Regions from separate parts of the Lentzea miocenica genome, predicted to be linked through region 3. Evidence: riboswitches for the same ligand, from Rfam matches in the RefSeq annotation. Region 3 holds a riboswitch; each other region holds the start of a gene.
What was found. A riboswitch is a leader RNA that binds a small molecule or an ion and turns the genes downstream of it on or off. The one in region 3 is predicted to bind cobalamin.
Positions count from the first base shown of each region.

Region 1: linked by a shared signal. The riboswitch ahead of SK803_RS21785 (prenyltransferase/squalene oxidase repeat-containing protein) and the one ahead of SK803_RS26505 (putative cobaltochelatase) in region 3 are both predicted to bind cobalamin.
Region 2: linked by a shared signal. The riboswitch ahead of SK803_RS15585 (ribonucleoside-diphosphate reductase subunit alpha) and the one ahead of SK803_RS26505 (putative cobaltochelatase) in region 3 are both predicted to bind cobalamin.
Region 4: linked by a shared signal. The riboswitch ahead of SK803_RS45810 (FecCD family ABC transporter permease) and the one ahead of SK803_RS26505 (putative cobaltochelatase) in region 3 are both predicted to bind cobalamin.

Region 1 covers NZ_JAXAVW010000017.1:113,655-115,852, reverse strand. Annotated here, with positions in the region: adenosylcobalamin-variant (AdoCbl-variant) riboswitch at 1,139-1,210, shown strand; gene SK803_RS21785 (prenyltransferase/squalene oxidase repeat-containing protein) at 1,258-2,198, shown strand, end outside.
Region 2 covers NZ_JAXAVW010000011.1:217,058-219,255, reverse strand. Annotated here, with positions in the region: gene SK803_RS15585 (ribonucleoside-diphosphate reductase subunit alpha) at 1-1,228, opposite strand, end outside; cobalamin riboswitch at 1,336-1,547, opposite strand; gene SK803_RS15580 (LysE/ArgO family amino acid transporter) at 1,745-2,198, opposite strand, start outside.
Region 3 covers NZ_JAXAVW010000022.1:156,732-158,929, forward strand. Annotated here, with positions in the region: gene SK803_RS26505 (putative cobaltochelatase) at 1-1,185, opposite strand, end outside; cobalamin riboswitch at 1,224-1,353, opposite strand; gene SK803_RS26510 (threonine aldolase family protein) at 1,392-2,198, opposite strand, start outside.
Region 4 covers NZ_JAXAVW010000073.1:7,874-10,071, forward strand. Annotated here, with positions in the region: gene SK803_RS45805 (ABC transporter ATP-binding protein) at 1-146, opposite strand, end outside; gene SK803_RS45810 (FecCD family ABC transporter permease) at 146-1,168, opposite strand; cobalamin riboswitch at 1,217-1,352, opposite strand; gene SK803_RS45815 (hypothetical protein) at 1,379-1,909, shown strand; gene SK803_RS45820 (YciI family protein) at 2,041-2,198, shown strand, end outside.

The DNA.
Region 1 (2,198 bases), on a different contig from region 3:
CGCGATCCGTCTTCTTGCGCACCAACGGTTCCGAGTGGGGCTCCGGCCAGATCAACAGCTCGTAGTGCTCCTCGTCGTCCCCGTCCCGCCCGCGCGCATGCACTCGAACGCGGAACTCTCCTGGCCACGGCGGCATTCCACCGTGACCGAGCCGCGCGTCACCCTGCTCGGCGGTGAAGCTCGCCTCGGCCACCTCGTCCCAGTGCGTGATCTCCTCCTCACCGGGGACGTCGAGCACCACCCGGACCGACACCGGCACCGTGCCCTCCGCGATCCCGGTGCGCACCGCGAACCCGGTGCTGATCGCTGCCACGAGTCCGGTGGCCCCGAAGTCCGCATTGTCGAGACTCGGCTGTTCCACGAACACGAACTCGTGGGCGAACACCGGAACGTTCGTCGGCCAGGACGAGCCGATGTACTCGGCCCTCCGCTTCTCCAGCACCGCCTGCTCGTACGCGGGAGGCTTCGGGATCGACGGCAACAGCAGCGCGGTCACGCCGATGGCGACACCGATGATCGCCACCGGGTCGGTCGCGGTCGGCGTGCCGATCGCCCGCAGCACCGCCGCCGACACCGCCACGGCCAGTGCGAGATGCGCCGCGCCGTGCTTGGCGATGATCGAGGCTTCGTCTCCGCTCACCTCACTGAGGTCGAGCAGCCCCGCCATCGACCGCACCTGTTCGGTGACCAGTTCGGTCGCGCCGCGGTGGACAGCCGTGACCATGGAGACCGGTGTCTTGAGCGCGCTCTGGCCGTTGGACGAGATGAGCGAGAAGAGGCTGCCGTCCGGGAGCGGCTGCAGGCCGGTCACCACCGCGGCCGGCGCCGTCAGCGTCAGCCCGGCCACGCCCAACTCCAGCGCGCCGAGCAACCGCTCCGCGGTCAGCCCCGCGAAGTCGTCGAGCGCTCGCTGGACGGGCGTGCCGTAGTCGGGACGACCGGTCCACTGGCGCGGTTCGTACCTGCCGAGTTCGGCGGCTGGAGCGGCCGGGATGAGCGCCTCGATCGACGGCACGGCCGCCATGATCATGTTTTCGAATTCCCCCACACCACGATTGTGCCGGTGGATGGCCCAGCTCACAGCCATTTGACTCGGATTGATCCCTCCCGCACGATCCTTGGTTGACAACAGCATCCGCACGCCGCGGGGGAAGCCGGTGAAACTCCGGCACTGACCCGCAACGGTGATAGTCCGACTGCCCGTGGCGCGCGGTAGCTCCACCAACCCCGTCGAGGACCGCGGGGCAGGGAGGCGTAGTGAGACGGACATCCGTGCTGGTCGCGATCATCGCGGCCGCGCTCGTGGCGACACCGCGGGCGCAGGCGGCCGAGGCGCCGGCTGCGGGAACGTGGCTGGCCAGCCAGTTCGCCGGCGGCGACCACCTGCTCAAGGGGCCTGATCTCGTCGATCCCGGGCTGACCGCGGACGGCGTGTACGCGCTGGCGGCGGCCGGTGTCGGCAAGTCCACCGCCACCAAGGCCGCTGCCTGGCTGGCTCAGCCGGAGCAGCTGGCGTTCCTGGTCGGTGACGGTGAGGCCGAGTCGTACGTCGGTGGCCTGGCGAAGCTCGCGCTGGTCGCGCAGACGCTCGGCACCGATCCGCACAAGTTCGCGGGCGTCGACCTGCTGGCGCGGCTTTCGGCGCTGCAGGAGGAATCGGGCCGGTACCGCGACAAGACCGATCCCGAGTGGGACCAGACCAACGCGTTCACGCAGGCGTTGGCGATCATCGTGCTGAAGCGCGCGGCGCTGCCGTTCGACAAGGGGCTGGCGTACCAGGTTTCCACGCAGTGCCCGGACGGCGGTTTCCCGATCGCGTTCGGGCAGCCGACGTGCAGGTCCGATGTGGACGGAACCGCGATGGTGCTGCAGGCACTGCTGGCGGTGGGCGAGAAGTCCGCCGCGCCGAAGGCGTTGGCCTGGCTCGTGGCGCAGCAGAAGGCGGACGGCGGGTTCCCGTCGGCGACGGCGGGCGCGAACGCCAACAGCACCGGGCTCGCGGTCGGCGCGCTCGTCGCCGGTGGCCGTGCGGAGGTCGCGGACAAGGCCGTGGCGTACCTGAAGTCGTTGCAGGTCGGATGTGCCGGACCTGAGGCGCAACGCGGTGCGGTCTCCTACGACAGCACCGGTTTCGAGCTGTACCCGGCGGTGCGCGCCACCACCCAGGCGATGCTCGGCCTTGCTCGGGTGAGCCTCGC
Region 2 (2,198 bases), on a different contig from region 3:
GCGGCGACCGCAGGTTGCACGGGTCCTTGAACGTGATCCACGGATGCCCGGTCTCGAACACCATGGTCAGCATCCGCCGCCACAGGTCGACGGCGGGCAGCCGGCGGAAGACCTTGATCTCGCCGTTGTCCGCCTTCTCCTCGTACGCGCGGTACTTCTCGGCGAACTCGTCGCCGAACGCGTCGTGCAGGTCCGGCACCTCGTCGGGCGAGAACAGCGTCCACTGGCCGTTCGCGCGCACCCGGCGCAGGAACTCGTCCGGCACCCAGTTCGCGGTGTTCATGTCGTGCGTGCGGCGGCGCTCGTCACCGGTGTTCTTGCGCAGGTCGAGGAACTCCTCGACGTCGATGTGCCACGTCTCCAGGTACGCGCAGACCGCGCCCTTGCGACGGCCGCCCTGGTTGACGGCCACTGCGGTGTCGTTGGCAACCTTGAGGAACGGCACAACACCCTGTGACTTGCCGTTGGTGCCCTTGATGTGCGCGCCGATGCCGCGGACCGGGGTCCAGTCGTTGCCCAGGCCCCCGGCGAACTTGCTGAGCAGCGCGTTGTTGCTGATGCCGTGGAAGATCGCGGCGAGATCATCGTCCACGGTGGTCAGGAAGCACGACGACAGCTGCGGGCGTGTGGTGCCCGAGTTGAACAGGGTCGGCGTCGAACACATGAAGTCGAACGACGAGAGCAGCTCGTAGAACTCGATCGCGCGGGCGTTCTTGTCGTCCTCTTCGAGGGCGAGACCCATGGCGACGCGCATGAAGAACGCCTGCGGCAGCTCGTAGCGGCGGTCGTCGTGGTGCAGGAAGTAGCGGTCGTACAGCGTCTGCATGCCCAGGAACTGGAAGTTCAGGTCGCGTGACGCGTCGAGCGCCGCACCCAGGCGGGCGAGGTCGTAGCCGGCGAGGCGCGGGTCGAGCTGGCCGAACTCGATGCCGTAGCGGACGAACTCGGCGAAGTACGCCGGGTAGCGCTCGGTCATCTCGGCGTGGGACAGCGGGATGCCGCAGGCCTCGGCACGCAGCTTGTCCAGCAACAACCGGGCGCTGACGTAGGAGTAGTCCGGGTCGTGCTCGACCATCGTGCGGGCGGCCATGATCGGCGCCAGCGCCAGCTCGGCGTCGGTGATGCCGTTGTAGAGGTTCCGCTTGGTCTCGGCCAGAACCGCCTCGGCGGATGCGTTCGGCAGGTCAGCACACGCTTCGTTGATGACCACTGAAAGGCGGTCGGGCACGCTCTCTCCTCGCGAGATCAGCCCGAGGAAACGCATGCGCACGCCAGTGGGCACACCACTGGTGCACACAGCAGCCCTCCCTCGGGGCACCGTGTCGTGCGCGCAGGCTTGCGCGCACACCAATGGCAGGTCTTCGGACTCGTGGGCGTACCTCTGGCGCCTACCGGCCGTCGCTTCCCAGGTCCGGAGACCCAGTGCTTGGTTGACGGCTTTCGTTCCCACTCACCGCTGCGGGGCAGTCCTGGATTCGCACCAGGTTCCCTGTTGCCTCACCGACCCCGTTGCGCCAAGTCGGTGAACCACCAGCGCGGCAGATACTACATGTAGGGGTGGGGTCTGGATCACCACCCAACATGCGCGTGTCGTGGGTTATGGTCATCAACGTGGGTGATCTTCGGCCTCGGGTCGTCTTCGGTGCACTGGTCTGTGCGGGGCTCGCTTCGACGTCCCTTTTCGTCGGTGCCGCGGCGCCGGTGACGAGTGGTGTGCTGGCCGTGTCGGCGGTGCTCGTGATGATCACCACCCGGCGATCAGGACGACCCCGAGACTGATCATCACGGCGGCGATCAGGCCGTCCAGGACCCGCCACGCGCGGGGCTTCGCGAACAGCGGGCTGAGCAGCCGGGCGCCGAACCCGAGTGCGACGAACCAGGCGATGCTCGCGGTGACCGCGCCGACCCCGAACAGCCACCGGCCGGCCGCGATCGAGCCGAGCAGCAGCAGCGTGTCCAGGTAGACGTGCGGGTTGAGCCACGTGAGCGCGAGCGCGGTGAGCACAGGGCGGTTCGAACCGCTTTCGGCGACGCTCATGGAGCCCGGTTTGAACGCCCGGCGCGCCGCCAGGAACCCGTACGCCAGCAGGAAAAGACCGCCGACGATCGCGGCGACGGTGATCGCCTGCGGCCACCTGCGGACGATCGCGCCGAACCCCGCGACGCCCACCGCCACGAGGATCGCGTCCGAGATCGCG
Region 3 (2,198 bases):
CCTGGAACGCTTGCCCGGTGCGCCTTCGCCGACTCCTGGCACCTCCAGCAGCCGCGCCTTGAACGCGGGTGCGGGTTCCGGTGCGGGACGGTCCCGCGGCGCGTTTCCGTTGCCCGCCGGGCCTTCCTGCGGTTCGGGCAGTTCACCACCGCCGGGGCCGTCGTCGTCCGGGCCCTCTTCCGGTTCTTCCGCGTGCTCGGCGGCCTGGCGCATGGCGTCCTCGAGCTGCTGTTCCTCGATGCCGGGCTCGTCGAACGGGTCGCGGCGGCGCCGGTGCGGCAGGGCGAGCCTGACCGCGACCTCGACGTCGGTCTCCTCGACCTGCCGGGCACCTCGCCAGGCGGCGTGCGCGGTGGCGGCACGGGCGACGACGAGGTCCGCGCGCATGCCGTCGACCTCGAACGCCGCGCAGACAGCGGCGATCCGGCGCAGTTCACCGTCCGGAAGGGACACGGCCTTGAGGTTCTCGCGGGCGTGCTCGATCTGCCGCTTCAGCGCGGCGTCCTCTTCCGCCCACTTCGCCGCGAACGGCACGGGGTCGGCCTCGTAGGCGAGCCGGCGCCGGATCACCTCGGTGCGGACGCCGACGTCGCGGGCCGCCTTCACCGCCACGGTCAGCCCGAACCGGTCGAGCAGCTGCGGCCGCAGCTCGCCCTCCTCCGGGTTCATGGTGCCGACCAGCAGGAACTGGGACGGGTGCGAGATCGACACGCCTTCGCGTTCGACGTGCGCGCGCCCCATCGCGGCGGCGTCCAGCAGCAGGTCGACCAGGTGGTCGTGCAGCAGGTTGACCTCGTCGACGTAGAGCACGCCCCGGTGCGCCGCGGCGAGCAGACCGGGCTGGAACGCCCGCACGCCCTCGGTCAGCGCCTTCTCCAGGTCGAGCGAGCCCACCAGCCGGTCCTCAGTGGCGCCCACAGGCAGTTCGACCAGCTTGGCCGGACGGCGTTCAACACTCTCGTGCGGCGCGTCGGGGCAGTCGGTGCTGCCGGGCACACAGCCGAAACGGCAGCCCTGCGAGACGTCGAGTTCCGGCAGCAGCGCGGCCAGGGCACGCACGATCGTCGACTTCGCGGTGCCCTTCTCGCCACGCACGAGAACACCACCGATGCCGGGGTGCACGGCGTTCAACAGGAGGGCCAGCCGGAGGTCGTCATGTCCGACGACAGCCGAAAAGGGGAACATGCTCGGCGAAGTCCTTCCTCGGGTGTCCACGCCCGCGGTCGGTGATCAAGAGGGGGACGAGTTCCTGACTCCCGGCTTCTCCTTGAGACCGGTCACAGTCGCGGGACGGCGCCGGATTCGCACCGGCTTCCTCGCACTCCCCTCACAGCCCCGGCATCGTCGCATTTCGCACCCGCGCGACCAACAGCCAGGTGAGCGATGTCGCCCTAGATCAGGCTCTGGAACTCCGCCCAGGCCTCCCGGACCTCGTCGGCGGTCCACTCCAGCGCGGGCGCGGCCACGGTGATCTCGGTCTTCGCGAGCGTGCCGTCCCGCCAGAACGAGCCGAGGAACTCGCCACTCGCCTCGGTCAGCTTCTTCGGGTCACCCGGCAGGTGCAGCGCGAACTGGTGGGTGTGCGGCTCCGGCAGGCCCATCGCCGCGGCCACGACCTTGGCGTGCTCGACGTAGCCGCCGAGCTTCGGGAGCACCGTGTCCAGCCCGTGCATCGCGGACAGCGCCGCCGGCCACTGCTGGAACAGCATGCCGCCGTACCGGTGCCGCCAGACCCGTGCCTGGTCGATGAAGTCCTGGCTGCCCGCGAGCGCCGCGCCCGACATGCCCTCCAGCGACTTGTAGAACGAGACGTACACCGAGTCGAACAGGCCCGCGATCTCGGTCAGAGGCTTGCCCAGGCCGTACGTGCTCTCCCACAGCCGCGCGCCGTCGAGGTGCACGACCGCGTCCCGTTCGCGGGCCTGGTCCACCAGCGTGGTCAGCTCGTCCCAGGTCGGCAGGACGAACCCGGCCTCGCGGTCCGGCACCTCGAGCAGCAGCGTCCCGTACGGCTCAGGACAGGTGGCCACCTCGGAGTTCGGCACCTTGATCGGACGCAGGCCGGACAGCACGGTCAGCGCGTCGTCCTCGTGGTTGAGCGGGTGCGCCTGCGGGTGCATCGCGACGATCGGGTTGTGCGTGCGGTCGGCCCAGCACTTCAGCGCGATCTGCTGCGCCATCGTCCCGGTCGGCACGAA
Region 4 (2,198 bases), on a different contig from region 3:
GGTTTCAGCGAGCGGTAGACGCAGCGCAGGGTGGTCGACTTGCCGCTGCCGTTCGGGCCGACGATGCCGACTACCTCGTTCGAGGCGTGCAGCGTGATGTCCTCGATGATGTTCCGGACGGTGACGCCGGTGAGCTCGACGCGCATCAGCGGCCGCCGAACACGTACGACTTGCGGCGCATCAGGAAGATGAAGCACGGAACGCCCAGCGCGGCCGTGATGACGCCGAGCGGCAGCTCTTCCGGTGCCGCGAGCATCCGGGCGGCCACGTCGACCCAGACCAGGAACGAGGCTCCGGCGAGTGGTGCCAGGGCCAGCACCTTGCGGTGGTCGGCGCCCACGACCATGCGGGTGAGGTGCGGCAGCATCAGGCCCACGAAGCCCACCGCGCCGCTGACCGCCACCAGCACGCCGGTGATGGCCGCGGTGACGATGAACAGGTGCGTGCGGAACCGGTTCACCTCGACGCCGAGTGTGGTCGCGGTCTCGTCGCCCATCGCCAGGGCGTTCAGCGGCCGCGCTTTGGTCAGCAGGTAGACGATGCCGAGCACGGTCACCGCGGTGGCGATCGGCAGCGACTGCCAGGTCGCGCCGCCGAGGCTGCCGAGCAACCAGAACATGGCCGCCCGCGCCGCCTCACCGTGCGGCGCCTGGAACACCAGCAGCATCGCCACGGCGGAGAAGCCGTACGCCAGCGCGGTTCCGGTCAGCACGAGCCGCAACGGGGTGAGGCCCCGGCTGGTGCGCGCGGTGATGTAGACCAGCGCGGTGGCGCCGAGACCCGTCAGGAACGCGCCGGTCGACAGCGCGTAGACACCGAGGCCGGACAACACTCCGAGCGTCGCCACCGCGGTCGCGCCGACGCTCGCGCCCGATGAGATGCCGAGCACATAAGGGTCCGCCAGCGCGTTGCGGACCATCGCCTGGATGGCGACACCGACCGTGCTGAGGCCGGCGCCCACCACCGCGGCCAGCAGGACGCGGGGAAGCCGGATGTCCCAGACGATGTGGTACTGCCCGGCGAGGTCGGCGGGGATGGTGCCGCCGGTCAGGGCCGCCCACAGCAGGTCGAGGGTGGCACCGAACGGAACGGAGACGGGGCCGAGCGCCACGCCGGCGACGATGCTGACGGCGAGCACGCCGACGAGCGCGCTGATCTTCCCGAGCACGGTGTTGATCGCTGGGTCCCTTCCCGCAGTCCACGGCAGGAGTCGGAGGTTCTCTGCACGCCGTGTGCGGGTATTCGGGCTCGTCCCTGGCTCAGGGACCTACCGTTGCGGGTCAGCGCCGGACTCAGACCGGACTTCCCCCGTGCACGACTCCCGCACTGTAACCCACGAACGTCTGCACAAAACCACGGTGAGTTGCGTCTGGTGGGCATGGACCTGGGAGAGCGAAGACGGCTGCGGCGCGAGCAGCTGCGGACCGAGCACGGCACCACCGAGGTGATCCACAGGGACGACCCCCGCGTTGCCGTGCTCGTGGTCACCCTGGTGATCGCGGGCTCCATGATCGGTGGTTTCGCCCACATGCCGATCGGCACCGCGCTGAACGACCTCTACTGCACGCCTGAGTCCTGCACGGCGCTGCCGCAGGTGCTGACCGGCTGGGCGATCGCGGTGGCGCCGCTGCCGGTGTACCTCTGGCACCGCACCGCGGCCCTTTACCTGGGAGTGTTCCTGGGCGGCTTCATGGGCACGCTGTTCATCACGTCCAACCAGGACATCCCGGTCGACGTCAACCCGATCACCGGCCTCTGGGCGCTGCCGCTGACCTACTTCCTGGTGGGAATGCTGTTCGTGCCGTTCACCATCGGCATCGCGTGGTTGGTCAGGCCGGCCCGGCGAGTGGCGGCCGTGGCCGTCCCGCACTGGTTGCTGCTGGCCGGCCTGATCTTGTGGCTGGCCTGACCTGCTCGACCAGACCGCACGCGAAAAAGATCTTCGAAAATTTCCGAGGGCGGTGTCGATCCGCCGCGGAGCCCGTTCGACCTGTGGATGCCAAGGGGCTGAGCGGCCCCGCAGAGACACAGGGAGACACCGTGAAGTACATGCTGATCATGCGCGCCACCGACGAGGCCTTCGCGAACATGGGCGAGTTCGACTTCGACAAGATGCTGGAGACGGTCGGCGCGTACAACGAGGAGCTGATCCGCGCCGGTGTCCTGCTGGCCGCGGAAGGTCTCTCCGAGGCGTCCGA